Regions from separate parts of the Kitasatospora acidiphila genome, predicted to be linked through region 1. Evidence: riboswitches for the same ligand, from Rfam matches in the RefSeq annotation. Region 1 holds a riboswitch; the other holds the start of a gene.
What was found. Region 1 has a riboswitch for thiamine pyrophosphate ahead of E6W39_RS22535 (purine-cytosine permease family protein). Riboswitches for the same ligand answer to the same signal wherever they lie in the genome.

Region 1 (14,609 bases):
CTGCTGAACGGCCCGACCAGCGCCACCATCCGGCAGTTCAGCTACGCCGACGTGGACGAGCCGGACGGCGCCGACCTGGCCACCCTGGTCCGCCTGGCCGCCGAAGGCCGGCTGCACCCCGAGCTGGGTACCGTGCGGGACTGGCACGACACCCCGCGCACCCTCGCCGACCTGCGCGGCCGGCAGATCCGCGGCAACGCCGTCCTGACCGTCAACTGATCTTTTCCGCGAAGGAGTTGGACCAATGACCGAGCTCGACCCGAAGGCCGTCGTGATCCGGTACGTCAACGCGGTCATCGACGGCGACCTGGACGTGATCCGGGCCAGCTTCGCCGAGGACGCGACCTGGCACTACCCGGGCGACCTGCCGCTGAGCCGGGTGTGGACCGGCCGCGACGCCATCGTGGACGACTTCCTGGTCGGCGCCGGCAGCCTGTTCGCCCCGGGCGGCGCGCCCAAGGTGACGCTGGTCAGCGTGCTGGCCGACGGCGACAAGGTGGTCGCCGAGTGGAAGGCCGACGGCACCGCGGCCGGCGGCGGGCAGTACGCCAACCGCTGCCTGGGCATCTTCACCGTCGCGCAGGGCCGGATCACCGGCGTCGAGGAGTACCTGGACACCAAGCACGTCGCCCAGGTGCTCTTCCCGCAGGGCTAACGCGCCACCAGGGTGTCGAGCTGGTCGGTGTCGACGTCCAGCTCGACACCGCCCCAGGTCTGCGCCTTGCTGCCGGTCAGCTGGTGCGCCCGGCGGTGCTCGGGCCACTGGTCGGCGTCCAGCGCGCCGGAGCCGTCGGTGGAGCTGCGGTTGTCCCAGCGGGCGTACCAGACGGCGTCCGGCAGCGGAGCCGCACCGGCCCGGGCGGCGTCCGCCAGGTCGGTGATGCCGGAGTCGACGCTGGAGTAGAAGCCCGAGAAGTAGCCCGCCAGGTGCAGCGCCTGGGTCCAGCCCTCGGCGAAGTCGATCACCGCCTTGGCGCAGTCGGCATCACCCGGCTGGTAGGCCTCGATGTCCAGGTAGATCGGCGTGCCCGGGCCCAAGCCCAGCACCCGGGCGCCGTGCACGGCCTCGGCGGCCTCCTCCTGCCCCTGCGCCGCCGCATTGTCCGGGTCGATCCGGTCCGGCTTGTCCGGCCGGTCCGCGCACGGCGCCTGGCGGCCGACGTGGGTGGGCATCAGCCGCCAGCCGAGGGCCCGCGCCTCGCGCACCCACTCCCTGGTCAGCTCGGGTTGCGCACAGGCTCGTTGGCTGCCGCTGGTGTAGATGCCGACCGCGCCGTACGGCGAGGCGCCGCGCCAGACCCGCATCGCGCCCAGCGGCGGAGCGGAGCAGGCGTCGAAGCCGCTGCCGGTGAACACGGTGTGCGGCGCGATGGTCAGCCTGGCCCGGCCCGGATCGGCGAGCACCGTGACCCGGTGCTTGCTCGCACTCGTGGCGGCGGGCCCGGCCATCGCCCCGGCCAGGGCGGCGGGCAGTCGATGGGCGCTGGCGTCGTTGGCAACCAGCAGCACCAGGACGGCGGCGGAGACGGCCGCCGGACGCAGGTAGCGCAGCATTCCTCAAGCCTGGGCGCCCGCCTCCGGCAGCGGGCCGAGCGACACCGGAGCACCCCCGATCTCCACCCGTTCGGGCGAGCCATCGATCTCGTGACGGACAGTCAGAGGAACAGCTCATGTCTTTGTATCACGTTCTAAGACAGGGGCTTGTCAGGTTTATGGTCCTGACGTCAGACTCGGCTGATGTCCACCACCGACCATCGCGAACCAGCCGCCCCCGCCATCCCGTCCACCTCGGCGACCGGGGCCGCCGCCCCGGCCGACGGCGGCGTGCTCGGGCCGGCACCGGCTCCGCTGCTCTGCGTGCTGGCCATGGTCGTCCTGCAGACCGGACTGGCCCTGGCCACGCACCTGTTCGGCTCGCTCGGGGTAATGGGCACCTCCTTCCTGCGGCTGTGCTGCGCCGCCGCGGTGCTGCTCGCCGCCACCCGGCCCCGACTGCGCGGCCGGAGCGCCCGCGATCTGGCCGCCGCGGCGCTGCTCGGCACCGCCTCGGCCGCGATGACCCTGTTCTTCGCGCTGACCACCTCCCGGCTGCCGCTGGGCACCGCGGCCACCCTGGAGTTCCTCGGGCCGCTCGCGGTGGCGCTGATGCACTCGCGGCGGGTGAGCCACCTGGCCTGGGCCGTGCTTGCCGCCGGCGGGGTGGCGCTGCTCACCCTGCTCGGCGGGGGCGGTGCCGGCGGGCACGCCCTCGACCCGCTGGGCCTGGCCTACGGCGGCGCGGCGGCCGTCTGCTACGCCGGCTACATCGTGGCCACCAGCAAGGTGGGCGCGGTCTTCCCGGGCTTCCAGGGGCTGGCCGTCTCGATGACCGTGGGCGCGGCGGTGCTGGCGCCGTTCGGCCTCAGCGAGGCCTGGCACGGGCTGGCCGGCTCCGCCCACCCCGGTCAACTGCTGCTGACCACCGCCGGAGTGGCGATGCTGCTGCCGCTGATCCCCTACGTGCTGGAGATGACGGCGCTGCGGCGGCTGCAGATGGGGCACCTCCCGGCCGAAGGCTGGGGGAGGGTGTTCAGCATCCTGCTCAGCCCGGAACCGGCGGTCAGCGCCCTGGTCGGGCTCCTGGTGCTCGGCCAACTGCTCGGCTGGGCCCAGCTACTGGGCATCGCCTGCGTGGTCAGCGCGAGCGCCGGAGCAACGCTGACGAGCCGCCACGACTGACGGCTCGTCGGCGATCACCGGTCAGCGCGGGTTGATCGGCGCGAAGGTGATGTCCACGTTGCGGTTGCCCTGGTCGGTCGAGACCACCCCGGAGTTGCCCTTGACCCCCAGGGTGTTGTTCTGGTTGGAGGCACCACCGCCGGTGGCCACCTGCTGGGTCGAGTTGGCGTTGCCGTCGACGCCGCCGAAGATGTTGCCGCTGCCCACGCTGGACACCACACCGGCATTGGAGTTGCCCGAGGAGCCGGCACCGTCGTCGGCGAACGAGGCGCCGGCGCCGGCCAGCAGCAGACCCGCGGCGAGCGGAGCCGCGGCGAGTGCGGCGATCGTCCGCGCCATGCGGATGCGAGCCATGCGAAATCCTCCACGAATTCGGGTATCTGGTACGGGAGTTCGCGGCCAGACGAACTCCTGCGGGCTGCGACGCCGAAATCCAGCCTGGGCAATCCGGCCGCCGACTTCCAGTGCCTGCCGGCCGATTCCCTCGATCGCGTGAGTCCGGCCGGCCGAACCATCCGACATCAGAGCGAACGGCTAGAACAGCTTGCCCGGATTCAGGATCCCCAACGGGTCGAACACGCCTTTGAGCTGCCGCTGCAGCTCCAGCCCGACCGGCCCCAACTCCCGGGCCAGCCACTCCTTCTTCAGCAGCCCGACGCCGTGCTCCCCGGTGATCGTGCCGCCCAGCGCCAGCCCCAGCGCCATGATCTCGTCGAAGGACTCCCTGGCCCGGGCCGTCTGGTCGGCGTCGTCCGCGTCGAAGACCACCACCGGGTGGGTGTTGCCGTCGCCCGCGTGGCTCACCACACCGATGGTCAGCCCGCACCGCTCGGCGATCCGGGCCACCCCCGCCAGCATGTCGGCCAGCCGGGAGCGCGGCACCGCCACGTCGTCCACCATCGTGGTGCCCAGGGTGTCCAGCGCGGGCAGCGCCAGCCGGCGGGCCGCCAGCAGCAGCTCCGACTCGGCCCGGTCCGCGGCCGGCACCACCTCGGTGGCCCCCGCCTTGCGGCACAGCTCGGCCACCGCCGCCAACTCCCGCTGCGGCTCGACCCCGTCGAACGCCACCAGCAGCAGCGCCCGGGTGGACTCCGGCAGCCCCATCCGGCCCAGCTTGTTGACCGCCCGCACCACCACGCCGTCCATCAGCTCCATCAGCGACGGGGTGAAGCCGGCCTCCACGACCGCGTTGACCGCCGCGCAGGCCGCCCCCGGATCCGCGAACTCGGCCGCCAGCGCCAACTGCGGGGCGGGCTTGGGGCGCAGCGCCAGCACCGCGCCGACCACCACCCCGAGGGTGCCCTCGGAGCCCACGAACAGCCGGGTCAGGTCGTAGCCGGCCACCCCTTGGCGGTGCGCCGGCCGGTGTGCAGCAGCCGGCCGTCGGCCAGCACCACGTCGAGGCCGAGGACGTACTCGCTGGTCACCCCGTACTTGACGCAGCACAGCCCGCCGGCGCCGGTGCCGATGTTGCCGCCGATGGTGCAGGACTCCCAGCTGGACGGGTCCGGCGGGTAGCTCAGGCCGATCTCCTCGGCGGCCCGGGAGAGCACCGCGTTCACCACGCCGGGCTCCACCACGGCCAGCCGGTTCACCGGGTCCAGCTCCAGGATCCGGTTCATCTTCACCAGCGACAGCAGGATGCAGCCGGCCACCGCGTTGGCCGCGCCGGACAGCCCGGTGCGGGCGCCCTGCGGCACCACCGGGACCCGCAGCTCGCCGGCGGTGCGCAGCACGTGCCGCACCTGCTCCACGGTGCTCGGGAAGACCAGCACCGCCGGCTTCCCGGACGCGCAGAACCCGGCCATGTCCTGCCGGTAGGCGGCGGTCACGGCCGGGTCCACGACCACCGCGGAGTCCGGGAGGCCGGCCAGCAGCCGGGTGGTCAACTCGCTCATCACGGGCTCCGTTCGGTTCGGTCGTGCCGGATCCGAGGACGGAACGGAGCCTACGCGCCCTGCGGCGCGAACGGGTCAGGCGTGCTTGCGCTTCTGCCGCCCGTGGGTGGCCTGGAGGTAGGCCACCACCAGCACGATCACCGCGGTCAGCACGGCGGTCACCGGGCCGTAGCCGTAGCCCAGGCCGTGGTGCTTCTTGGGCGCGCCCAGCCAGTCGGCGAGCGAGGCGCCCAGCGGCCGGGTCAGGATGTAGGCCAGCCAGAAGGCCAGCACCGCGTTCAGTCGCAGCAGCCAGTGCGCCAGCGCCGGCAGCGCGATCGCCACCGCGAACAGCAGCGCGCCCTCCAGCCAGCCGAGGTTGAAGCCGTACGCGGTCAGGTCGCCGACGGCGGTGCCCATCGCGAAGGTGGCCAGCACCGCGGCCCAGTAGAAGAGCTCCCGACGGGTCGTCCGGACGCTGTCGATGGCCAGTGTGCCCTCGGCCTTCTTCCACCAGGCGAAGATCACCACCAGCGACACCAGGAAGAGCGACGCCGACACCGGGTACGGCACCCCGACCACCACGTGCAGCCCGTCGGCCGCCATGGTGCCGAAGACGCTGACCATGACGATCGCGAACCAGTACACCACCGGCACGTAGCGCTTCACCCGGAACTGCAGCACCAGGGCCACCAGCAGGCCGAGGCCGCCCAGCCCCACCGCCGGGATCGGCCCCAGCGAGTTCGCCAGGGTGTCCGACGCGGTCTCCCCCATGCCGGTGGTCAGCACCTTGGCCACCCAGAACAGCGCCGTGACCTCGGGCACCTTGCTCAGCACAGCCCGCGCGGATGTGGCCGGCTCACTCGGCCGGAGTTGAGCAGTCGTCATGGCCGCCAATATGTCAGGCCGACCTGAAGACCACCTGAAGATCAGACTCGGCCGGAACGCCCCGGCCCCTGACCGTCGTCGCAGGTCAGGGGCCGGGCAGCACGGCGTCGCCGGTTACCAGTCGCCCCAGGTCCCGGTGGACCACAGGGCGCCGCCGGTGGTCGGACCGCCGCCGGCGCGGTAGACCACGAAGTTCCCGTCGTCCTGCACCTTGGCGTAGGCGCCGGGGCTGCGGAAGTCCGCGGTGGACCAGGTCGTCCCGTAGGTGGGGTTGAAGAGGAACAGGGTGCCAGTGGTGTTCGAGATGAACGCGATCGAGCCCGGCTTGCCCGAGGTCCCGGTGGACCACAGCGCCGCGCCGTCGCGCTTGCGGTAGAGCACCAGGTTGCCGTCGGCCTGGTTGACCAGCCAGACCGAGTTCGACTCGATCCAGGTGGTGGCCGCGATGCCCCGGCTCTCATCGAGGACGCTCCCCGCGTCCGCACCCCTGCCGACCGCCGGCGCGAGGCCGGTCGGGGTCTGCCAGAGGAACCCGTTGCTGAAGACGCAGAACCAGCCGTTCAGCAGCTGGGCCTTGGCACCCCAGTGGCCCCAGCTGTTGGTGCTCCACAGCGCGGCCGACGAGTCGGTCCGGCCCTGCAGGTAGACCACCAGGTTGCCGTCGGGCTGCATGTACGCGTACGCGCCGCTGTGGCCCCAGGTGCCGGTGGACCAGATGGCCGGGCCGTGGTTGCCGGTCGGGCCGACCAGGTACATCACCAGGTTGCCGTCGCCCTGCATCACCAGGGTCGACTCACCGTTGGTCAGGCTCTGCCCCGGCAGCAGCTGCTGCCCGCTCTCCAGGAACGTGTACGTCGTCGCCGGGGCAGCGGCCTTCGGAGCAGCGGCCTTCGGGCCGGTGCGGCGGCGGTGGCGGCCGGCGCGGTGACCGCCAGCGCGGCGGCACTGAGCAGCGCCACGGCGGTCCGTCTGAGCACGTTGGTGCGCCTCAAGAGAATCCCCCTCCGAAAAAGGGCGGGTACCGGCATGTCACCGGTACCCGCCCTGACCAGGCTTTCGCCTACCAGCGGAGAGCGTGGGATTCGAACCCACGGTACGGGGTCACCGCACGACAGTTTTCAAGACTGTTCCCTTAGGCCGCTCGGGCAGCTCTCCCAGGCGGAGGTCAGCCTAACGGGTCCAAGGGGGTGTGGTGCACCGGGTTTGGCGGGCCCGGTGCACCTTGTGGGTCAGTTGGTGTCGCCGGAGCGGCTGCCGAGGGTGACGGTGGTGGTGCTGGCCTGACCGTTGCGGGTGTAGTCCACCTGGACCTGGTCACCCGGGGAGTGCGTCCAGATGGTGGCGACCAGGGCCGGGCTGCCGTCGACCTGCACGCCGCCGAGCTTGGTGATGACGTCGCCCGCCTTGAGGCCGGCCTTGTCGGCGGGGCCGCCGGGGGTGACCGGCGGGGTGCCCTGGATGGACTGGGTCTGCACCTGGGCGCCGTCGCCGTTCTGGTAGTCGTCGTTGCGCAGGATGCCGAGGGTCGCGTAGACCGGGGTGCCGGTCTTGATCAGCATCTGGGCGACCCGCTTGGCCTGGTTGATCGGGATGGCGAAGCCGAGGCCGATGCTGCCGGCCTGGCCGCTCCCGCTGGAGTTGGACTGGATCGCCGAGTTGACGCCGATCACCGCGCCCTGGCCGTTGAGCAGCGGGCCGCCGGAGTTGCCGGGGTTGATCGAGGCGTCGGTCTGGAGCGCCATCATGTACGAGGTCTGGTTGCCGGCCTGGTCGCCGGACTGGACCGGGCGGTTCTTGGCGCTGACGATGCCGGAGGTGACGGTGCCCTCCAGGTCGTACGGGGCGCCGATGGCGATGGTCGTGTCGCCCACCTGCACCTGGTCGGAGTCGCCCAGCGGGAGCGGGACCAGCTTGCCGGCCGGCGGGTTGTCCAGCTTGACCACGGCGATGTCGTAGCCCTTGGCCTGGCCGACCACGGAGGCGGGGTAGGTGGTGCCGTCGGAGAACTTGACGGTCAGCTTGCCGCCGCCCTGGGCCGGGGCGACCACGTGGTTGTTGGTCAGGATGTGGCCCTCGGTGTCGAAGACCCAGCCGGTGCCGGTGCCGGACTCGCTGCTGCCCTCGGCCTTGATGGTGACCACGCTGGGCAGCGCCTTGTTGGCGATCCCGGCCACCGAGTCGGGCGCCCGGTTGGACGCCTGGGTGCCGCCGTTCACCGAGACCGTGGTGCTGTTGTGGCTGCTGCCCGCGTTGCCCGACGAGTCACCGCCCTTGATCGCGGCGCCCGCGACACCACCGGCCAGGCCCGCCACCAGGGCGATCGCGGCGATCAGGGCGACCAGGCCGCCCTTGCCCTTCTTGCGCGGGGCCGGCTGGCCCCAGCCGCCGGGGTAGTCGCCACCCGGACCACCCGGGTACTCGCCACCCGGGCCACCCGGGTAGTCGCCGCCCGGGCCACCGGGGTAACCGGGGCCACCGGGGTAGCCCGGGCCGCCCGGGGCGGTGGGCGCGCCGCCCCAGCCCTCGCCGACCGGGTGGCCGGCGCCGAACGGGTGGTGCGGCTCCTGCGGGGACCCGGCCGGCACACCGGCGGTGATCTGCGGGGCGACCCGGGGGTCGGCGGCGGCCGTCGGCGTCGCGTACGGGTTGACCGGGGGCTCCACGACCGTGGGCTCCGCCGCCACGGGCTCCGCGACCAGGGGCTCGACGGCCACGGGCTCCGCGGCGGGCGCCGGCTGGGCCGGGGCGGGCGGCAGCACCGGCGGCGGCGCGTCCACGTATCCGGAGCCGGCACCCGGCACGGCGGGCGGCGGCGCGTCGATGTACTCGGGCGCGCTCAGGCCCTCGGCGACGGTGGGCTCGCCGACCGGAGCGGCAGGAGCCTCGGGGGCCGGCACCCGGCCGAACGCCATCGTCTTGTCAGCCGGCGCGGCCGGCTCCGCCTCGGGAGCCGGCACCTTGCCGAACGCCACCGTCGGCGTCACCTCTCCGGTGCCCGGCGCCGCCGGACCACCGACCGCCGGAGTGCCCCCCGGCTCGCCGTGACCGCTGGAGAGTTGCTCCCCCTGCGGCCCGGTGGAACCACTCTCGTGCTCGGTGCTCACGGACGACCTCCATCGCTGACAGGACCTTGGCCCATAGTTTTTCGCATGCCCGATCTGGTTGCCGTAAGGGCCTGCCTGAAGAACTGGTAAGAATCCTTAGGCACACCCGACGGCCCGCGATCGCCCACCCCTCGGGACCACTCGATCGGCCTCGACCGAACGTGGTGTCCCGCCGATCCGGACGGCGCATTCCCCCATCCTTGGCGTATTCCGCGTGTCGGGCTACCCTTTCCGGGCCAAATCTGACACGCGGGAGCTTGGACCCACCAGGCTGAGAGTGCGCTGGTCGACCGTACGCCATGGCGATTTCGCCGGCGCGGGCGAGGGAGCGCAGACCGCCGGAACCTGTCCGGGTAATGCCGGCGTAGGGAGTTTCGCCATGACGGCTGCTTCGCCCTCCCCTGCCTCCACCGCGGTGCTGCAGGACGCACCGCCCGTTCGCGCCGAGGCGCCGCTGGTGCTGGACACCGCGCCGCCGCGCACCCTGGGCTTCCGGGACCAGTTCGCGCTCTGGGCCAACCTCGGGATCAGCCTGATCGGCTTCACCACCGCGAGCACCGTGCTCGGCGCCCAGGGCCAGGAGCTGTCGATCACCGCGGCGACCACCGCGATCGTGCTCGGCACCGTGATCGGCACCGCGATGCTCGCGGTGGCCGCGCTGATCGGCGCCCGCACCGGCGCCCCGGCGATGGCGGTGCTGCGCGGCCTGTTCGGCACCCGGCTCTCCTACCTGCCGACCGTGCTCAATGTGCTGCAGTGCGTCGGCTGGGGGATCTACGAGCTGCTGGTGATCTCCAGCGGCGCCCAGACGGTGGTCGGCACCCAGGGCTGGCACTGGCTGTTCGTGCTGGTGGCGGGGGCGGTGACCACGGTGCTGACGATCTGGCCGCTGGGCTCGATCACGGCACTGCGCAAGTACGTGGCGGTCGCCGTGGCCGTGGCGATGGTCTACTTCACCATCCAGCTCGGCCGGCACCACATCCCCAACCCGGGCCGCGGCAACTGGCACGGCTTCTCCCAGGCCACCGACGCGATCATCGCCATCTCGGTCTCCTTCGTGCCGCTGGCCGCCGACTACACCCGGCATTCCCGCACCGCGCGCGCCTCGTTCTGGGGCACCTTCTCCGGCTACACCGTCGCCCAGGTCTGGTGCTACCTGCTGGGCCTGGTCGCGCTGCTGCAGGCCAAGGGCAACAACGTGGACAACCTGCTTACCTCGTTCTCCGGGGTGACGGCCGGCTGGGCGTTCCTGCTGGTGCTGGTGCTGCGCGAGGCCGACCAGTCGTTCGCCAACGTCTACTCGACCGCGATGTCGCTGCACAACCTCCTCCCCCGGGTGGACCGGCGCTGGCTGACCGCCGGAATCGGCCTGCTGGTCACCGCGGTCGCGACCCAGATCAACCAGCTCGCCACCTGGTACTCCAACTTCCTCTACCTGATCGGCTCGGTCTTCGTGCCGCTGCTCGCGGTGCTGGCGGTGGACTACTTCCTCGGCCGCGGCCGCCGGCAGGGCTGGGCGCTCACCCAGGACGCGCCGTCCCGGCCGCTGCTGCTGCTCCCCTGGGTGCTCGGCTTCGCGACCTACCAGTACCTGTCGCCCACCCCGATCACCACCGGCTGGACCGCGTTCTGGACCAAGGCGCACTCGCTGCTGCACTACACCCCGGGCGACTGGACCTCGGCCTCGCTCTACTCGTTCCTGGTCGCCGGGCTCGCCACCTGGGCGCTGACCAGGGCGGCTCCCAAGGCCTGACGGTCCGGCTGTTGGGGTGCCCGTCGCGTTCGCGTCATCTCGCGGCTCTAGGCTGGAGCCCGTGACGACCCCCGATCTGACGGCCCCCAACGCCACCCGCACCGCGCAGACGGTGCAGGTGGTGGCGCACCGCGGCTCCTCCGCCGCGCTGCCCGAGCACACCCTCGCCGCCTATCGGCGCGCCCTGGCCGAGGGCGCCGACGCGGTGGAGTGCGACGTGCGGGTGACCGCTGACGGGCAGCTGGTCTGCGTGCACGACCGGACCATCGAGCGGGTCTCCGACGGCGGCCGCCGGGTGGTCTCCGCGCTCACCCTGGAGCAGCTGCGGGCCTACGACTTCGGCTCCTGGAAGCACCCCGAGCGGCCCGAGCCGCAGCCGGTGCTGACCCTGGAGAGCCTGCTGGAGCTGGTCGCGGACGCCGGCCGCCGGGTCGACCTGGCGATCGAGACCAAGCACCCGGTGCGGTTCCGGGGCCGGGTGGAGACCGAGCTGGTGGCGATGCTGCGCCGGTTCGGGATCGCCGGCGCGGTCGGGCCGTACGACGCCGACGGCGAGGGCGCCTCGGAGCGGCCGCACGCCCGGATCATGAGCTTCTCCGGGCTGGCGCTGGGCCGGGTGCGCAAGGCCGCGCCGGAGTTCCCCCGGGTCTTCCTGTTCGAGCACCCGGAGCTGCTGCGGCTCTGGCCGGGCGCCGGGCTGCCGCAGGGCGCGGTGGTGGCCGGGCCGGGCATCGAGCTGGTCCGCCGCCGCCCGGAGCTGGTCCGCGCGCTGCGGGCGGCCGGGCACCGGGTGCACGTGTGGACGGTGGACGAGCCGGCCGATGTCGAGCTCTGCCTGGAACTCGGCGTCTCGGCGATCATCACCAACCGGCCCCGCGCGGTGCTGGACCAACTCGGGCGCTGAGCGTACGCCCGGCGCAAGGCAATACCCGGGGCGGCGGAATCCCACTCCTGCGATTGACGCAGCGTAAGCGGATAATCACCTTTTGCGTACGCTGGGTCGCGAAAGTCGATGAGTGTCGCGACGACTTCACAATTGACGCACCCCGTGCACCCGGAGCCGTTTCCGTCGCATTCCACCGGGGCATCCATCCCTCGGCAAACGCTGAAGGAGGTCCGGGGGTGGCGTTGATGGTGGCGCGTGAAGTGCCGACTTCATCGACCATGGCGGTGCCGCACGGCCCGGCCAGCGTCGGGGCAGCCCGGCGCAGGTTGCGCCGTGATCTGGGCGACCAGGAGGTGCCTGACACCGTCATCGATGACGCGGTCCTGATCCTTTCCGAACTGCTCAGCAATTCCTGCCGCTATGCCCGGCCGCTCGGTCCATTGCTGGACCTTACGGAACGGGACATCGCCGAGGAATTTCCGGGCAATGGCAGCAATATGACGTGGCACCATGAAGTCAGGGATTCCGCGACCGAAGATCTCGGCGGCATCCTGGTGCGCTGGCAGATGCACGGCGACGGCACCCTGACCCTGGAGGTCACCGACGGCGGCGCGACCACCAGGCCGCTGCCGGCCCGGCCCTCGCTGACCGCCAGGGGCGGCCGCGGGCTGAGCATCGTCGGCCAGCTGGCCACCGACTGGGGGGTGCGCGACGCGCCGGGCGAGGTGACGGTGTGGGCCGCGCTGCCCGCGCACGACCGGGCACCGGAGCCGCAGCGGGTGCAGCCGTAGCTGCAGCGGGCGCGACGGTAGCCGTGGCAGGCGCGGCCGGGCGCCGCCGCGGGCGACGGTAGCCGGCCGCGGATTCTCAGTAGGCTGCCCCGGAGACACTGACCCCACTCCCGGGAGAGCCGCGCCATGGCCAAGAAGGCCGCCAACAAGTCCGCCCAGTCCACCGCCGCGACCGGCACCGTCCCCGTGGTCGGCGCCCGCGAGGCCTGCCCGTGCGGCTCCGGCCGCCGCTACAAGGCCTGCCACGGCCGGCAGGCCGCGCACGCCGAGCAGGAGCTGGTGCAGCGCCCGTTCGAGGGGCTGCCCGGCGAGGCGGACTGGGTGGCGCTGCGCGAGCTGGTGCCGGCCGCCACCGCTCCGCTGACCCTGACCGCCGCGGCGGCCGCCGGTGCCGCCGGCGAGGTGCCGTCGGTCACCCTGGCCACCGTGCTGCCGCTGGCCTGGCCGGCGCTGCGCCGTCCGGACGGCTCGATCCTGCTCGGTCTGCAGACCCAGTCGTCCTCCGGAGACCTGAGCCGGGACCTGGCCGACGCGCTCGTCCAGGCGCTCACCATCGAGCCCGGCACCCCGGTGCCGACCCGCCGGGCACCGGCCGACGGTCCGCGCCTGCAGGAACTGCTGGACCTGGACGCGCCGTTCGCGCCGGCCGTGCACACCGGCTTCGAGTTCTGGCTGGAGGACGCCGAGTCGGCCAGCGGCGAGGTGGCCGCGTCGCTGGAGCGGGCCAACGCCTCGGCGATCCCGACCGAGAAGCTGGCCGGCGTGGACAGCGCCTACTGGTGCGGCACCCCGGACAAGAACCACCTGCGCTGGGTGATGACGGTGCCGGAGGAGCAGCTGCTGGACGCGCTGGCCCGGCTCGCCGCGACCGGCGACGCCTCGCTGGGCGAGGGCACCAAGCTGGTCGGCTCGTTCCGCGCGCACGGCCTGACCGTGCCGGTCTGGGACCTGCCGGTGGAGATGTCGGCCGCCGACTGCGAGAAGCCGGCCGCCACCTTCGCCGAACGCCTGGCAGGCGCACTGGCCCAGGAGGCGCCGCTCACTGGCGAGGAGCGCCGGGCCCGGGCGAACCTGGTGAGCCGTCAGGTCACGCTGAACTGACCGGTGCTGGCGCCATGTGATCGTTTCCGGCCGAATCGGCGTGAAACTGGTCACATCCACCCGCCTGGGCAGGGAAATCTCAGGACCAACCCCGCCAGGGGCTTTGGCTATGGCGCCAATCCTTGTTACTGTTGAAAAGTCCGGTCGCTGGTGCATCCCCCGTCGCCAGCGGCCGGATTTTCCTTTTCTGGCCCAAAGTTGAGCGGTCGGGCCAAAGTCGGGCGGTCCGGCCCGAGTTGAGGGGCTGGGCCCGCCTTGAGCGGTCGGGCCCCGAACGTCAGCCGCGATCGGCCCCCGCCCCGCCGTCAGTAGGCCAGCCGGCTGCCGTCCGGCACCGCCGAGCCCGCCGCCACCAGCCCCTCCAACAGCTGTGCCACCGGCGGCAGTCGCACCCCGCCACCGGGCAGCGGCACCGGCCGCCGCACCCAGCGCACCGCCGCCTGGCCGAGCCCGACCCGCGACGGCGGCAGCACCAGGAACCCGCCCGGCCCGTGGTAGCGCACGCAGCTCGGCACCTGCCCGGGCGCACCACCGGGGCGCAGCGTCGCCTCCTGGGCGGCCAGCAGCTCGCCCAACTCCGGGTAGCCGTACGGCGCGACCAGCAGCGCGCACCTGGTCGGCCCGGCCAGCACCGGCCCGCAGGGGATCCGCAGCGCGTCCAGGTAGCCGAGCAGCCGGGCACCCGCCGCCGCGGGCAGGCTGACCGCCGCCACCGCCGTCCCCGTGGCCACCAGCACCGGCGCCTGCGGGCTGTGCCGCTCCCACCACCAGCGCACCATCCGGGCGTCGGTGGTGGCGGCCAGCAGCGACTGGCCGTGCGGGTGCGCGGCCGGCACCGGGCAGTGCGGATCGGCGCAGCCGCAGCACACCGAGGGCCCGGTGCCGTCGCCGGCCCGCAGCACCGGCACCGCACCGGGCACCACCGGCCAGTGCCACCGCTGGGTGCAGGTCAACGCCGCCTGCAGCAGGGCCTGTCGGGTCCGGCGGTGTCTGCCGGACGGCTCCCGCGTCTCACGCATGGGCACTCGTTCCTCTCCGTGACCGGGTGGATCAAGGCGAGCGGGTGGATCACGACCTGACGCGCGGCCGGACAGCCGCAGGAGGCAACTCGGGGAAGGCACCGCCGGCCATGGGGGTCCCCCCGGCCGGAGGCTGGGGGAGCGAGCGGCCGGGGTCATGGTTTCGAGAATCCCTGATGCGACCGGATGGACGCCGTTCGGCGCCGTCCGGTTCCACCGTACGAGTGAGTGACTTCTGGTCAGCGCGGTTGCCGGGCGGGGGGATCCTTACGCTCCGGGCAGGGTTCCGGCAGCCTTCTGGTCAGCTTCTGCCCGCTCCCGGGGTGCTCCACTCCCGCGGCGGTTCCCAGGAAGTCCTCATGGCCGTGGCGGATGCGAGGAAGCGCCGGGGAAGAACCAGCCATCCGGCTGCGGCCCGATCCTGGACACGTACCGACCGACCTGTGTAGAAACGGGACATTAAAGAGTGGTT
Region 2 (14,609 bases), 1.7 Mb from region 1:
TGCCCTCCCCGTTCATGGTGATCGCCACCCAGAACCCGGTGGAGATGGAGGGCACCTACCCGCTGCCGGAGGCCCAGCGGGACCGCTTCATGGCCCGGATCTCGATCGGCTACCCCAGCCCCGAGGCCGAGTTGGCGATGCTCGACGTGCACGGCGGCGCCTCACCGCTGGACGACCTGCAGGCGGTCGCGCACGCCCACGACATCCTCAAGCTGATCGAGCTGGTGCGCACCGTGCACGTGGCCGACAGCGTCCGCCGGTACGCGGTCGACCTGGTCACCGCCACCCGCACCTCCCCCGAACTGCGGCTCGGCGCCTCGCCCGGGCCACCCTGCACCTGATCCGCGCCGCCCGGGCCGCCGCCGCGCTGGCCGGCCGCGACTACGTGGTGCCCGACGACATCCAGGCGCTCGCCGTGCCGGTCCTGGCGCACCGTCTCCTGCCCACCGCGGAAGCCCAGTTGAGCCGGCGCAGCGCCGAGCAGATCGTGCTGGAGCTGGTCCGCCGACTGCCCGTTCCGCAGGGCCGCTGAGGTGGCCTCCGAGGGTGCCCCGACCGGATTCCGGACGGGGCTGCGCGGCCTGACCACCCGCGGGCGTTCCTTCCTCGCGGCCGGCATCACCGCGGTGCTCTGCTCCTACCTGCTGGGCCAGGGCGCCCTGCTGCAGGTGGGGGTGCTGCTGGCCGCGCTGCCGCTGCTGGCCGCCGCGCTGGTGCTGCGCACCCGCTACCAGGTGGCCGGCGGGCGGCGCCTCGCCCCGCACCGGGCGCCGGCCGGCCAGGAGGCCCGGGTGCACCTTCGGGTGGACAACATCTCCCGGGTGCCGACCGGGCTGCTGATGCTGGAGGACAAGGTCCCGTACGTGCTGGGGCCGCGCCCGCGGTTCGTGCTGGACCGGGTCGAGCCGCGCGGCTACCGCGAGGTGTCCTACCGGGTCCGCTCCGACCTGCGCGGGCGCTACCCGCTCGGCCCGCTGCAGCTGCGGCTGACCGACCCGTTCGGCATGTGCGAGCTGACCCGCTCGTTCAGCGCCGCCGACACCCTGACCGTGGTGCCGCTGGTGCAGCCGCTGCCGCCGGTCAAGCTGGCCGGCGCGTGGGCCGGCTACGGCGACAGCCACTCCCGTGCGGTCGCCCTGGCCGGCGACGACGACGCGGTGCCGCGCGAGTACCGGCACGGCGACGACCTGCGCCGGGTGCACTGGAAGTCCACCGCCAAGTACGGCGAGCTGATGGTCCGCCGCGAGGAGCAGCCGCTCAAGTCGCGGGCCACCGTGCTGCTGGACACCCGGGAGATCGGGCACCGCGGCGCCGGACCGGCCTCCTCCTTCGAATGGGCGGTGGGCTGCGCCGCCTCGGTCGGGCACCACCTCCTGGAGCGCGGCTACCAGACCCGGCTGCTCACCGACAACGGCACCCAGGTGCCGCCGGTGGTGACCGGCGCGAACAGTTCGGTCAGCGAGTCGATCGGCCTGCTGCTGGACGAGCTCGCGGTGGTCCAGCACTCCAGCGGCGGCGGGCTGAACCGAGCCGAGGAAGTGCTGCGCCACGGCGGCGAGGGCCTGCTGGTGGCGGTCGTCGGCACACTGGACGACGAGCAGGTGGCGGGGCTGGGCCGGCTGCGTCGCAGCGCGGGCGCGGCGGTGGCGTTCGTGCTGGACACCGCCAGCTGGAGCAGCCTGCGCCAGCCGGCACCGGCCGGACCGGACGAGGGCCTGCAGCGCCAGCTGCGGCTGCTCCGCGAGGCCGGCTGGACGGTGCTGGCGGCCCGGGCCGGTGACTCGGTGCCCGATCTGTGGCGGATGGCGGATGTACATGCCCAGGCGGCCGCGACGGCGCCGGACTCGAAGGGGACGGCCGGCCGATGACCACCCAGACCCGACTGACGGTCTACGCGGCGCTCGCCACCCTGCTGGCGATGGCCACCCTGACCCCGCTGCTGGAGCCCAACAACTGGGTGATGCCCGCGACCCTGCAGATCGCCGTGGTGGCGGCGGCCGGCGCCGGGCTGCGCCGGCTCCCGATGCCCCGCGCCCTGGTGCCGCTCATCCAGTTGCTGCTGGTGGTCTACCTGCTGATGCTCGGCGCGGTGCGATCGGCGCTGGCCTTCGGGGTGCTGCCCGGGCCGCACGCCGTCCAGGCCCTCTCCGACCTGCTGAACAGCGCCGGCAGCGACATCGGCACCTACACCATCCCGGCCCCGGCCACCCCCGGCCTGCGGTTCGTGCTGGTCGCCTCGACCGCGCTGATCGCGGTGCTGGTCGACACCCTGGCGGTGACCTTCCGCAAGGCGGCGCTGGCCGGGCTGCCGCTGCTGGCGCTCTACTGCGTGGGCAGCGGGCTGAACCCCACCGGCCAGGGCGGCGTGCCCTGGCTCTGGTTCCTGCTGGCCGGGGCGGCTACCTGGCGCTGCTGTTCGCCGAGGGACGGGACCGGCTGTCCCGCTGGGGCCGGGTCTTCCGCGGCTCCGGCACCTCCGACAGCCGCGGCGGGCTGCCCACCGGCGGCCACCGGATCGGCGTGCTGGCGCTGGTCTGCGCCACCGTGCTGGGCGCGGCGCTGCCCGCCACCGACGGGCTGGACCTGCTGGGCGGCGGCCTGGGCGGCGGCGACGGCAGCGGGCCGGGCGGCCACAGCATCAACGCGCTCAGCCCGATGGTCTCGCTGGCCGACGGGCTGCGCCGGCCGGCCAACCAGCCGCTGCTCCACTACCACGGCACCGACCCGGCGCTGCGCGACGCCTATCTGCGGATCACCGCGCTGGACGACTTCGACGGCGTCGAGTGGAAGCCCGGCAACGAGGACCTCAAGCCGGTGCCGCAGGCCGCCTTCCCGGCGCCGGACGGTCTCGACCCGTCGGTCAGCGCGCCGGAGATGACCACCATCATCAGCCTCGAACCCGATCTGAGCACCCAGTGGCTGCCGGCGCCGTACCCGATCAGCCGGATCAAGCTGAGCGGCGACGGCTGGCGCTACGAGCCGGACACCCGCTCGGTGATCACCGGCAGCGGCCAGCAGGCCGGCGGGCTCACCTACAGCGTGACCTCGTACAACGTCAGTCCCACCGCGGACCAGCTGCGGCAGGCCGCGCCCGCGCCCACCGCGATCACCGATCGCTACACCAAGCTGCCCGACGACCTGCCGTCCATGGTGACCGACCTCGCCCGCCAGGTGACGGCCGGCAAGGAGACCGCCTACGACCAGGCGGTGGCCCTGCAGGACTGGTTCACCAGCACCGGCGGCTTCCGCTACAACACCAAGGTGGACGCGGGTACCGGGCCGCAGGCGATCGCCAAGTTCCTGCAGGACAAGCAGGGCTTCTGCGTGCACTTCGCGGCCACCATGGCGGCGATGGCGCGCACCCTGCACATCCCGGCCCGGGTCGCGGTCGGCTTCGCGCCGGGTGTCGAGCTGGGCGGCGGCGACTTCCAGGTCGGCACCAGGAACTACCACGCCTGGCCGGAGCTGTACTTCTCCGGCGTCGGCTGGCTGCGCTTCGAACCGACCCCGAGCGTCGGCGTCGCGCCGAGCTACAGCACCCAGCAGACGGCCTCGCAGCCGACCAGCGCCCCCACCCAGGCGAGCGCCCAGCCCACCGCCCAGGACGGCCCGACCGCCTCGTCCGCGGCCAACTGCCCGGCGGCGCTGCGCAAGCAGGGCGGCTGCCAGGCCCAGCAGTCGGCGCCGGCGGTCGCGGTGGCGCCGACCACGAGCGGGATGGCGTGGCAGCTGCCGGCACTGCTGGCGGCGATCGCCGTGGTGGTCCTGCTGCTGCTGAGCCCGATGCTGTGGCGCGACCGGGTGCGGCGACGCCGGCTCGGCGGCGGGCGGCGGCGGCCCGGTGGCCCGGGCGGCGGCGAGCTGACCGAGGCTCAGGTGCTGGCCGCGTGGCAGGAGCTGATCGACAGCGCCTGGGATCTGGGCATCCCGCCGGACGAGGCGCTCAGCCCGCGGCACACGGCGCGCCGGATCAGCGAGGCCGGCGGGCTGGACGAGCAGAGCTCGGCCGCGGCCGGACGGGTGGCGCTGGCCACCGAACGGGTGCTGTACGCCCGCGAGCCGGGGCTGTCCGCGCCGCTGGCCGGCGATGTGCGCGCCGCGCGGGACGGCCTGCGGGCCACCGCCGGGCGTCGGCAGCGGCTGCGCGCGGTGCTGCTGCCGCCGTCGGCGGCCCGGGTGCTGTGGCGGGCCGGGGACCGCAGGCGGGCGCTACGGGACGGGCTGCACGCTCGGCTGGCCCGGCTCGGCGAGCGGACCGTGGGCCGGCTGCGGCGCTGCCGGTAGCGGCACAAGACGGCGGCGGGCGGGTGATCCTGGTGGATCACCCGCCCGCCGAGGTCGATGGGGCCGGTCCGTCAAGAAGTCCCTGCGGGGCGACGAGCTCCGTCAGAAGCCGTCTTGTTCATCGCGCCGGCGCTGCCAGCGCTGCTCCATCCGGTCCATCACGCCGGCCTTGCGCCGCACCGGCTGGGCGGCGCCAAGCCCGCTGCCGGGGCCCGCCACCGGATGCCGCCGCCAGCCGGCCACCGCCAGCACGGCGCAGCCGAGCATCACCAGGAAGCCGACCACACTCAGCCAGATGAACTGCGGCTGGGCGATCATGCCTCCCATCAGGAGGCCCACTCCCAGCACGAATCCCGCCGCCGCGAGGTACACCCGTCGCCGGGTGTAGGTGCGCAGGCCGGTTCCCTCAAGCGCCGACGCGAACTTGGGATCTTCGGCGTACAGCGCTCGCTCCATCTGGTCGAGCAGTCGCTGCTCGTGCTCCGAGAGCGGCACGGAGTCCTCCTACTCGTCGGTCGCGGGGCGACCGGTCCGCCACCTGGCCCTGTCGTGGTCCATATGCCCCATGCGTCTGGCCGTCATGCGTTCTGGCTTTACCCAGATCATACGGTCCGACGAGGGGATCCGGAGGGGGCCGCGTTCCGTCGTGTCCGACACATCACGCCGGCCCCCGCACCCGTGCAACGCTCCCGGTGCCTGTGAAGTTTCCGTCAGTACGCCGGGCCCGTCGCGGTCGGTGCGGCGGGCCCGCCGCCGTCAGTCGAGCGCGGCCAGCAGGTGCAGCTGGGTGGCGACCGCGTGGAAGGCGGGCTCGGCGGCGGCCGCCTCCTCCAGCTTGAGCAGTGCCTCCATCGCGCCGGGCTCGGTGTCCACCAGCACCCCGGGCACCAGGTCGGCGAAGACCCGCACCCCGTGCACCGACTCGACCCGCAGGCCCGCGGCCCGGGCCAGGCCGTGCAGCTCCTCGGTGGTGAAGCGGCGCGGCATCGGATCGCCGGCGCCCCAGCGGCCGTCGGGCGCACCAAGCACGGTGCGGGCCTCCTCGAAGTGGCCGGCCAGCGCCCGGGCCAGCACGGCGCCGTTGCGGTTGGCGGCCAGCAGGCTGACCAGGCCGCCCTTGCGCAGGGTGGCGGCGAGGTGGCCGAGCGACTCCGCCGGGTCGTCCACGACCTCCAGGACGCCGTGGCAGAGCACCGCGTCCACCGAGTCGGGGGTGATCAGCTCGGGCAGCGTCTGGGTGTCCCCCTGCACCGCGCGGACCAGCTCGGTCACCCCGGCCTCGGCAGCCCGGCGCTCCAGGGCGAACAGCGCGTCGGGGCTGGGGTCCACGACGGTCACCCGGTGGCCCAGCTTGGCCACCGGCACCGCGAAGTTGCCGGTGCCGCCGCCGGTGTCGAGCACGTCCAGCACCGGCTGGTCCAGCTCGGCGACCCGGCGCTCCAGGGCCGTCCGGACCACCTCCCAGACCACGGCGGTGCGCAGGGCGCTGCGGGGGCGCGAGGGGTACACGAGCGGGCTCCTCAGGGGGCGGCGGACTGGCCGGACCCTCCCACCCTATTGCCTCCTGTTGCCGTCGAGCTGGAGCACCCGGGCCACCAGCCGCAGGAAGACGGCGGTGTTGCGGATCAGGTCGTCCGCGTCGCGGGCCGAGGCGGCGCCCCGCACCCCGGCCTCGGCGGCCGCCCGCTTGCTCGCGCCGGCCGCGAAGTAGACCGCCCACTCGGCCAGTTCGGGCGCCACCTCGGGCAGCACCTCCCAGGCGCTGCGGATCGCCTTGCGGCGGCGGGGGTTCTTCTCCGGGCGGCCCCGGACGGCCAGCACGGCGGCCGTGGTGCGCAGCGCGGCCAGGTGCGCGGTGGCGTACCGCTCGAGCGGGTCCTCGGCGGCGTCGGCGGCCAGCAGGGTGCGCTCGGCCTGTGCCAGCAGGTCCCGGGCGGCCGGCGGGGTGCCGGCGCGCAGCAGCACCGGATGGACGTCGACGGAGCGCAGCGGGATCTGGTCGGGGCGGTCGTCGGAGGGTCGGTGCGGGAGGTCGGTGACGGTCATGGTCGGTACCCCCGGATCCTTCGGCAGGCATCGGGCGGGCCGGTCGGCCGCCCGCTGAGGCCATGCTCGCGCCCGGCACTGACAATCGACCTGGACGGCCGTCCGGGGACGGACCACCGGGCCGCGAAAAGTAAGATCACGCCCCATGGCACGGATCGTCATCATCGGAGCGGGAATCAGCGGCCTGGCCGCCGCGGCGCGGCTGGCCACCCTCGGTCACCGGGTGACGGTCTGCGAGGCCGCGCCGGGCCCGGGCGGGATGCTCGGGCAGTACCGCCGCGACGGCTTCGCCTTCGACACCGGGCCGACCCTGCTGACGCTGCCGGCCGTCTACCGGGACCTGGCGCTGAAGACCGGCCGGGAGCCGCTGGAGCAGCTGCTGGAGCTGACCCCGGTGGACCCGGAGAGCCGGCACCTGTTCGCCGACGGCACCGAGCTGACCCTGCCCAACGCCTCCCGGGGCGGCGTCGCCAAGGCGCTGGACCAGGCGCTCGGCGCGGACACCGGGCGGCTCTGGGGCGAGGTGATGAACCGCGGCCGCACGGTCTGGGAGGCCACTCGCCGCCCGCTGCTGGAGGAGCCGCTGCCCGCCGACCCGGGGCCGCTGGGCACCGACCCGTATCCGGCCGCACCGCGGCGCGGCCTGGCCCGGCTGTTCGGCGGCTCCCGGCAGCCCACCGTCGACGAGGTGGCGCAGCGCGAGCTGGGCGGCCATCCGGCGCTGACGGCGCTGCTCACCGAGTCGGTGCTGCGGTTCGGTTTCGACCCGCGGACCACTCCGGCGAGCGCGACCGTGCTGCCGTACGTGGAGCAGACCTTCGGCGTCTGGTCGGTGCGGGGTGGCCTGCACGCCCTGGTGGCCGCGGTGGTCGGGCGCTGCGAGCAGCGCGGGGTGGAGTTCCGGTTCGGCGCCCGGGTCCATCCGGACGACTTCCCCGAGGCCGACCTGGTGCTGCGCCCCGAGCCGCCGGACGCCGGCCTGCCGGGCCGGTTCAGCCTGCTGCTGGCGCTGGCGGGGCCGCGCCCGGCCGGGGCCGCGCAGCGGACCGTGGTGCACACGCCGTCCCGGCGGGACGAGTTGGCCGCGCTGTTCGACGAGCCGGCGCCGCCGGGCTTCCCGACCGTCCAGGTGCTGCGACCTGACGATCCGTCACTGGTGCCCGACGGCCGGCACGAGGCGGTGGTGCTGACCTGCACCGTCCCTTCGCAGGCCGTGGTCGACTGGACGGCCCCCGGGGTCGCCGACGCGTTCGCCGACACGGTGCTGGCCCAGGTCGAGGCCGCCGGGCTCGACCTGGCGGACCGGGTCCTGTGGCGGGTGGCGCGCACCCCGGCCGACACCGAACGGGAGACCCTGTCCCCCGGCGGCGCGGTGGCCCGCCCGGCGCTGCCCGGCGCCGGCGGCGGCTTCCTGCAGCGCGCCAACACCACCGACCGGCCGGGGCACTACCTGCTAGGGCAGGCCGCCCACCCGGGCGGCGGGCTGGCCCGGGCCGGGATGTCCGCCTGCGTGGTGGCGGGGCTGATCGGGCCGGCGTAGCGGACGGCCGGGCTACTGCCAGCCCTGCCAGCTGCCGTGCTCCTGCGGCTGCTCCTGGTACTGGGGTTGGGGCTGGTACTGCTGGTAGTACTCCGGGGGCTGCTGCTGCGGGATGCCCGGCATGCCGTACTCGGGCTGGCCGCCGTACTCGGGCTGGTAGGAGCCCTGGTCGTAGGCCGGCGCCTGCGGCTGCCACTGCTGCTGGTCGTAGCCCTGGTAGCCGTCGTGGCCCTGGTGGCCCTGGTAGCCCTGGTACTGCGGCTGCTGCTCGTAGTAGCCGTAGGCGGGCTGCTGCTGCTCGTACGGCTCCTGCTGGTAGTACCCGTAGGCGAACTGCTGCTGCAGTTGCGGCTGTTGCTGCTCGGGCTGCGGGTAGGCGGTCTCGTAGATGCCGAAGTCGCCGTCATCGACCGGCAGTTGGGCCAGCTCCGGTTCCGGCAGCAGCTCGGCCTCGGGCTCGGTCACCTCGATCGGGCCGACCTCGCCGATCCGCGGCGGCTCCGCCGCCACCACCGCCTCGGTGCCGCTGGTCGCAGCGGCCAGCAGCGGCACCTTGGCCAGCGCCCCGGGCAGTTCGCCGTTGCTGCGGCGCAGCGACCAGGCGGGCTTGCCGCCGCGCTTGACCGCCGTGGTGACCAGCACCTGCCCGAGGGCGAAGCCGACCGCCCCGCCGCCGATCACCGGCACCGAGTGCACCGCCATCCCGGCCACCACCAGCAGGAACCCGCCCAGCGCGAGCGCTCGCCAGTGCAGCGGCGCCCGGCCCTGCAGCAGCAGCTCGGCGGTCAGCCACAGTCCGACCACGGCGAGGGCCGCGTACAACACCAGCATCCCGATGCCCATCGGCGTCCTCCAGCACGTGCGCGGCGCGTGTCGCGACTGTACCGGGTATCCGGTCGCCGTCCCACATCCCGGTCAGCTGCTGTGCAGGCCCAGGTTCTGGTAGATCTGCAGGGTCGCGGTGGAGCCGTTGAGCGTGATGAAGTGCAGGCCGGGCGCGCCCTCGGAGAGCAGTTGCTCGCTCATCGCGGTGGCGTGCTCCATGCCCACCTCGCGCAGCGCCTTCGGGTCGTCCTTCACGGCCTCCAGTCTGGCCGCCAGCTCGGGCGGGAACTCCGAGCCGCTGAGCTGCGGAAAGCGCACCAGCTGCTTGGCGTTGGTGACCGGCATGATCTCGGGGATGATCGGCACCTCGCAGCCGGCCGCCTGCACCCGGTCGCGCAGCCGCAGGTAGTCCTCCACCTCGAAGAACATCTGGGTGATCGCGTAGTCGGCGCCGGCCCGCACCTTGGCGACGAAGTGCCGGATGTCCTCGTCCCAGTCGGTGGAGCGCGGATGCATGTTCGGCGAGGCGGCCACGCCCACGCAGAAGTCGCCGATCCCCTTGATCAGTTCGACCAGCTCGTACGCGTAGGTGACGCCCTGCGGGTGGGTCACCCACTCCCCCATCGGGTCGCCCGGCGGGTCGCCGCGCACCGCGAGGACGTTGCGCACGCCCTGGTCCGCGTACTGGCCGATGATGTTGCGCAGTTCGGCCACCGAGTGGTCGACGGCGGTGAGGTGGGCCACCGGCGTCAGGGTGGTCTCGCCGGCGATCCGGCCGACCATGTTGACGGTGCGGCCGCGGGTCGAGCCGCCCGCGCCGTAGGTCACGCAGACGAAGTTGGGGTTCAGCGGCTCCAGCCGGCGGATCGCGGACCACAGCTTCTGCTCGGCGGCCTCGCTGCGCGGGGGCATGAACTCGAACGAGAAGGAACGCCTGCCGGCCGCCAGGAGGTCGCGGACGGTCGCCGCGTGATCGGTTCTGGTCGAGGAGACGCCGAGTGCCATGTCGGCAGGTTAGCCGTCACAGGTGGACGGCAAACAAACCCGGTCCAGCAGCTGAGACCGAATAGTCCGAACCCGGGTTCGGCTAGTCTTTTGAGGATCCCCATTCACCCCCGGAGCGCCTCGTGACCTCGCCCAGCCCCGCCCCCGTGCTGCCGCTCGACCTGGAGGCGGTCCGCGACCGGGTGAACTCCGCGCTCGCCCGCTTCATGGCCGAGCAGCACGCACTGCTGAGCTCGATATCCCCGGACCTGCTGCCGGTCGCCGAGGCACTGCGCGACTTCCTGCTGGACGGCGGCAAGCGGCTGCGGCCGGCCTTCTGCTACTGGGGCTGGCGGGGTGCGGGCGGCGCGGCGGACAGCGAGGGGATCGCCGGGGCCGCCGCGGCGCTGGAGCTGCTGCAGGCCAGCGCCCTGGTGCACGACGACCTGATGGACCGCAGCGACACCCGCCGCGGCCTGCCGTCGATGCACCGCCGGTTCGAGGCCCGGCACCGCGCCAGCGGCTGGCGCGGCGACCGCGAGCAGTACGGGGCCGGCGCCGCGGTGCTGCTCGGCGACCTGCTGCTGATCTGGTGCGACGAGCTGTTCGTGCGCTGCGGCCTGGAGCCGGCGGCGGTGCTGGCCGCCAAGCCGGTCTTCGACCTGATGCGCACCGAGGTGATGGCCGGCCAGTACCTGGACGTGCTGGAGCCGGTGGCCGGCGACTCCATGGACGAGCTGGCGCTCACCCGGGCGCAGACCGTGCTGCACTACAAGTCGGCGAAGTACACCATCGAGCGGCCGCTGCAGGTGGGCGCCCGGCTGGCCGGCGCGTCCGACGAACTGGTCGCCGCCTACGGGGCGTTCGGGCTGCCGCTGGGCGAGGCGTTCCAGCTGCGGGACGACCTGCTCGGCGTCTTCGGCGACCCGGCGGTCACCGGCAAGCCCACCGGCGACGACCTGCGCGAGGGCAAGCGCACCCTGCTCGTGGCGCTGGCGCTGCGCGGCCTGGACGAGGTGGACGCCAAGGAGCTGGACAGCCGGCTGGGCGCCCCCGGGCTGACCGGCGAGGAGATCGCCGAGCTGAGCACCCTGGTGGCGCGCAGCGGCGCCGCCGAGCAGGTGGAGCAGCGGATCGAGCAGCTGATGGACGAGTCGCTGGGCGCGCTGGAGGCGGCCCCGCTGGCGGACGAGACGGTCCGGGAGGCGCTGCGGGCGCTGGCCGAGGCCGCCACCGTGCGGCGGTACTGACCAGCCGCCTCCCGGAGAACGACCCGGCGGGCCGTCAACTACCGTGGACGGCCCGCCAGTTCGCAGAAGCGGTCAGCCCGCCGCGCGCAGTCGCCGGGCCAGCTCGGCGGCCGCGGCTCCCGGGTCCTCGGCGGCCGTGATCGCGCGGACCACTACCACCCGCCGGGCGCCGGCGGCCAGCACCTGGTCCAGGTTGCCCAGGTCGATCCCGCCGATCGCGAACCACGGCCGGTCACTCCGCTGCCGGGCCGCGTACTCCACCAGGCCCAGCCCGGGGGCCGGGCGGCCCGGCTTGGTCGGGGTCGGCCAGGTCGGGCCGGTGCAGAAGTAGTCCACACCCGGCTCGGCGATCGCGGCGGCCACCTCCGACTCGGCGTGGCAGGACCGGCCGATCAGCATCTCGTCGCCGACGATCGCCCGGGCAGCCGCCACCGGCAGGTCGTCCTGCCCCAGGTGCAGCACCTGGGGGCGGGCGGCGTGCGCCACATCCGCCCGGTCGTTGACCGCGAGCAGCTTGCCGTGCCGGGCCGCGGCGTCCGCGAACACCTCCAGGGCGGCCAGCTCCTGGCGGGCCTCCAGACCCTTGTCCCGCAACTGCACGATGTCCACGCCGCCGGCCAGCGCCGCGTCCAGGAACTCGGCCAGGTCGCCCTGCTCGCGGCGGGCGTCGGTGCACAGGTAGAGCCGCGCGTCGGCCAGTCGGCCACGCAGGTCCGGCGTCACAGCGAGAGCGCCTGGGCGCGGCGCTTCACCTCGGTCCCGCGGTTCTCGCGCAAAGCCTGGATCGGGCTGCCGGGCAGCGACGCGTCCTCGGTGAAGAGCCACTCGAGGATCTCCTCGTCGCTGAAGCGCCCGTCGCGCAGCACCGTCAGGGTGCCGGCCAGGTGCTTGACCAGGCCGTCGTCCTCGATGAACGCGGCCGGCACCTGCAGCGAATTGTTGGGGCCGCGGCGGACCGCGATCAGCTTGTGGTCCTTGACCATCTGGCGGACCTCGGTGACCGCCACACCCCAGCGCTCGGAGATGTCGGGCAGGTACAGCCACTCGGGAACGAGCCGCTCAATCATGGATTCCGTCTCACTACTCACGGCACCAGCCTGCCATCTATCCGGCCGCGCTCGCACCAACCCCACACGTCAGGCGACGATCGCGGCCTTCAGCGGCACCTCGGGGTCGGCCGCCGGCACGGGGTCGACCGCCCGCGCCTGCTCGATCAGCCGCCGCCCCTGCGCCAGGTCGCGCGGCCGGTCCACCGCCAGCAGTGCGGTCGGCACCCCGTCGCGCAGCCAGAGCGCGCTCCAGGACGCCTCGGCGGGCGAGCCGCGCCAGAGCAGCCGGTCGCCCGCCGCGTGCCGGCCGGCGTACTGCACCATCCGCCCGAACTGCTCGGACCAGAAGTACGGCACCGGGTCGTAGGGCGCGTCGCCGCCGAGCAGGCCCGCGGCCACGGCCCGTCCGGAGTGCAGCGCGTGGTCCCAGTGCTGCACGGTGATCCGCTCGCCGAACCGCGCCGACGGGTAGCTCGCGCAGTCGCCGGCCACCCGGACGCCGGGCAGCGAGGTGCGCAGCCGGTCGTCGGCGAGCACCGCGCCGGCCGCGTCCAGCGCGATGCCGCTGCCGGCCAGCCAGGCGGTGTCGGGGCGGGCGCCGATGCCCACCACCACCTGGTCGGCGGCGAGCTCGGTGCCGTCGGCGAGCCGCACCGCGCCCGGTTCGACGGCGGCCACCGCCGCGCCGAGCCGCAGCTGAACTCCGGCCTCCCGGTACCAGTCGAGCATCGGCTCGGTCAGTGCGGCGGGCAGCGCACCGGGCAGCGGCGCGGTGGCGGCCTCCAGCACGGTCACCTCGCAGCCGAGCTTGCGGGCCGCGGTGGCGGTCTCGGCGCCGATCCAGCCGGCGCCGATCAGCACCAGCCTGGTTCCGGGCCGCAGCACCTCACGCAGTGCCAGCGAATCGTCGATGGTGCGCAGCAGGTGGGCGTCGGCCGCGCCGGGAAGCGAGGCGGCCCGGGCGCCGGTGGCGATCACCAGGTGGTCGAAGCCGACCGGTCCGGCGTCGGTGTGCAGGACGCCGTCGGCCAGTCCGGTGGCGGTGCGGCCGAGCAGCAGCTCCACGCCGAGCTGGTCCCAGTCCAGGTCGAAGGCGGTGGTGTCGGCCTGGCCGAGCAGCACGTCCTTGGAGAGCGGCGGGCGGTCGTAGGGCCGGTGCGGTTCCGCACCGACCACGCTGACCGGCCCGCGCCAGCCGCCCTCCCGCAGCGCGATCGCGCACTGCGCCCCCGCCATTCCGGCGCCGACGATCACCACCCGCTCATCCGTCACCGGGCCACTGTAGCGAGCGGGCGGGCCCCCGCCCACGGTCGGTCTTCAGCCCGGCGCTCACCCGGCGTTATGGTGGGGTCATCCTCACGGGAGCCCGGCGCACCGGGCTGAGAGGCGGGCTGCGGCGGCCTGCGACCGTCCGAACCTGATCCGGGTCATTCCGGCGAAGGGAGACGTGGTCCTCTTGACGCGCTTCAAAGACGGTGCGCGTTCCGACGTCCTGGTGATCGGCGGCGGCATCATCGGTCTCGGCCTGGCCTGGCGCACGGCCCAGCGCGGCCTGTCGGTCACCGTGGTCGATCCGGCCCCCGGCGGCGGCGCGGCCCGGGTGGCGGCCGGCATGCTGGCCCCGGTCACCGAGCTGCAGTACGGCGAGGAGCCGCTGCTGCACCTCGGGATCGCCTCCAACACCCGCTACGCGGACTTCTGCCAGGAGCTCACCGCGGCCACCGGCCTGGACACCGGCTACCGCGCCACCGGCACCCTGGCGGTCGCGCTGGACGCCGACGACAAGGCCGAGCTGAGCGAGCTGCACGCCTTCCACCAGCGGCTCGGCCTGGACTCGCGCTGGCTGACCGGCCGGGAGGCCCGCAAGCTCGAACCGATGCTGGCCCCCGGCGTGCGCGGCGGCCTGCACGTGGCCGACGACCACCAGGTGGACGGGCGGCGCCTGTCGACCGCGCTGCTGCGCGCCTGCGAGCTGGCCGGCGTCACCCTGCACCGGGCTGAAGCGGTGGAACTGCTGGTCGAGGGCGACCGGGCGCACGGCGTCCGGTTGAGCACCGGCGAGCGGGTGACCGGCGGGCAGCTGGTGCTGGCGGCCGGCCCGCGCAGCCATCAGCTGCCCGGCTTGCCCGACGGCGTGCTGCCCGCGATCCGCCCGGTCAAGGGCCAGATCCTGCGGCTGCGGATCCCGCCCGCCTACGGCCCGTTCCTGTCCCGCAACGTGCGCGCCGTGGTCCGCGGCGGCCACCTGTACCTGGTGCCGCGGGCCGACGGCGAGCTGGTGATCGGCGCCACCGTCGAGGAGCAGGGCTACGACACCACGGTGACCGCCGGCGGTGTCTACGAGCTGCTGCGCGACGCCCACGAGCTGGTCCCCGGGATCACCGAGCTGCCGCTGGTGGAGAGCTCCGCCGGTCTGCGCCCCGGCTCCCCGGACAACGCCCCGCTGCTCGGCCCCACCGCGCTGCCCGGCCTGGTGGCCGCCACCGGCCACTACCGCAACGGCGTGCTGCTCGCCCCGGTGACCGCCGACCTGATCGCCGAGTACCTGGCCACCGGCACCGTCCCCGCCCTGGCCGCCCCCTTCTCCCCCAGTCGCTTCGCCAGGAGCCCCCGATGAACCAGATCCCCCTG

Region 2: linked by a shared signal. The riboswitch ahead of thiO (glycine oxidase ThiO) and the one ahead of E6W39_RS22535 (purine-cytosine permease family protein) in region 1 are both predicted to bind thiamine pyrophosphate.

The regions. Positions count from the first base shown of each region.
Region 1 covers NZ_VIGB01000003.1:4,762,502-4,777,110, reverse strand. Annotated here, with positions in the region: gene E6W39_RS22585 (zinc-binding dehydrogenase) at 1-219, shown strand, start outside; gene E6W39_RS22580 (nuclear transport factor 2 family protein) at 245-655, shown strand; gene E6W39_RS22575 (glycoside hydrolase domain-containing protein) at 652-1,554, opposite strand; gene E6W39_RS22570 (EamA family transporter) at 1,738-2,718, shown strand; gene E6W39_RS22565 (hypothetical protein) at 2,740-3,072, opposite strand; partial or broken gene E6W39_RS22560 (FAD-binding oxidoreductase) at 3,253-4,616, opposite strand; gene E6W39_RS22555 (COG4705 family protein) at 4,692-5,483, opposite strand; gene E6W39_RS40520 (hypothetical protein) at 5,598-6,266, opposite strand; tRNA gene E6W39_RS22545 (tRNA-Ser) at 6,551-6,638, opposite strand; gene E6W39_RS22540 (S1C family serine protease) at 6,713-8,587, opposite strand; TPP riboswitch at 8,827-8,975, shown strand; gene E6W39_RS22535 (purine-cytosine permease family protein) at 8,967-10,340, shown strand; gene E6W39_RS22530 (glycerophosphodiester phosphodiesterase family protein) at 10,402-11,244, shown strand; gene E6W39_RS22525 (ATP-binding protein) at 11,472-12,017, shown strand; gene E6W39_RS22520 (DUF5926 family protein) at 12,144-13,118, shown strand; gene E6W39_RS22515 (bifunctional DNA primase/polymerase) at 13,424-14,137, opposite strand.
Region 2 covers NZ_VIGB01000003.1:6,462,703-6,477,311, reverse strand. Annotated here, with positions in the region: partial or broken gene E6W39_RS30625 (AAA family ATPase) at 1-532, shown strand, start outside; gene E6W39_RS30620 (DUF58 domain-containing protein) at 534-1,868, shown strand; partial or broken gene E6W39_RS43180 (transglutaminaseTgpA domain-containing protein) at 1,865-2,347, shown strand; gene E6W39_RS43175 (DUF3488 and transglutaminase-like domain-containing protein) at 2,326-4,284, shown strand; gene E6W39_RS30610 (DUF3040 domain-containing protein) at 4,387-4,779, opposite strand; gene E6W39_RS30605 (methyltransferase domain-containing protein) at 5,041-5,793, opposite strand; gene E6W39_RS30600 (SAV_6107 family HEPN domain-containing protein) at 5,839-6,330, opposite strand; gene E6W39_RS30595 (phytoene desaturase family protein) at 6,476-7,870, shown strand; gene E6W39_RS30590 (hypothetical protein) at 7,883-8,713, opposite strand; gene metF (methylenetetrahydrofolate reductase [NAD(P)H]) at 8,786-9,700, opposite strand; gene E6W39_RS30580 (polyprenyl synthetase family protein) at 9,823-10,929, shown strand; gene thiE (thiamine phosphate synthase) at 11,002-11,652, opposite strand; gene E6W39_RS30570 (Rv2175c family DNA-binding protein) at 11,649-11,996, opposite strand; gene E6W39_RS30565 (NAD(P)/FAD-dependent oxidoreductase) at 12,066-13,250, opposite strand; TPP riboswitch at 13,327-13,439, shown strand; gene thiO (glycine oxidase ThiO) at 13,435-14,595, shown strand; gene thiS (sulfur carrier protein ThiS) at 14,592-14,609, shown strand, end outside.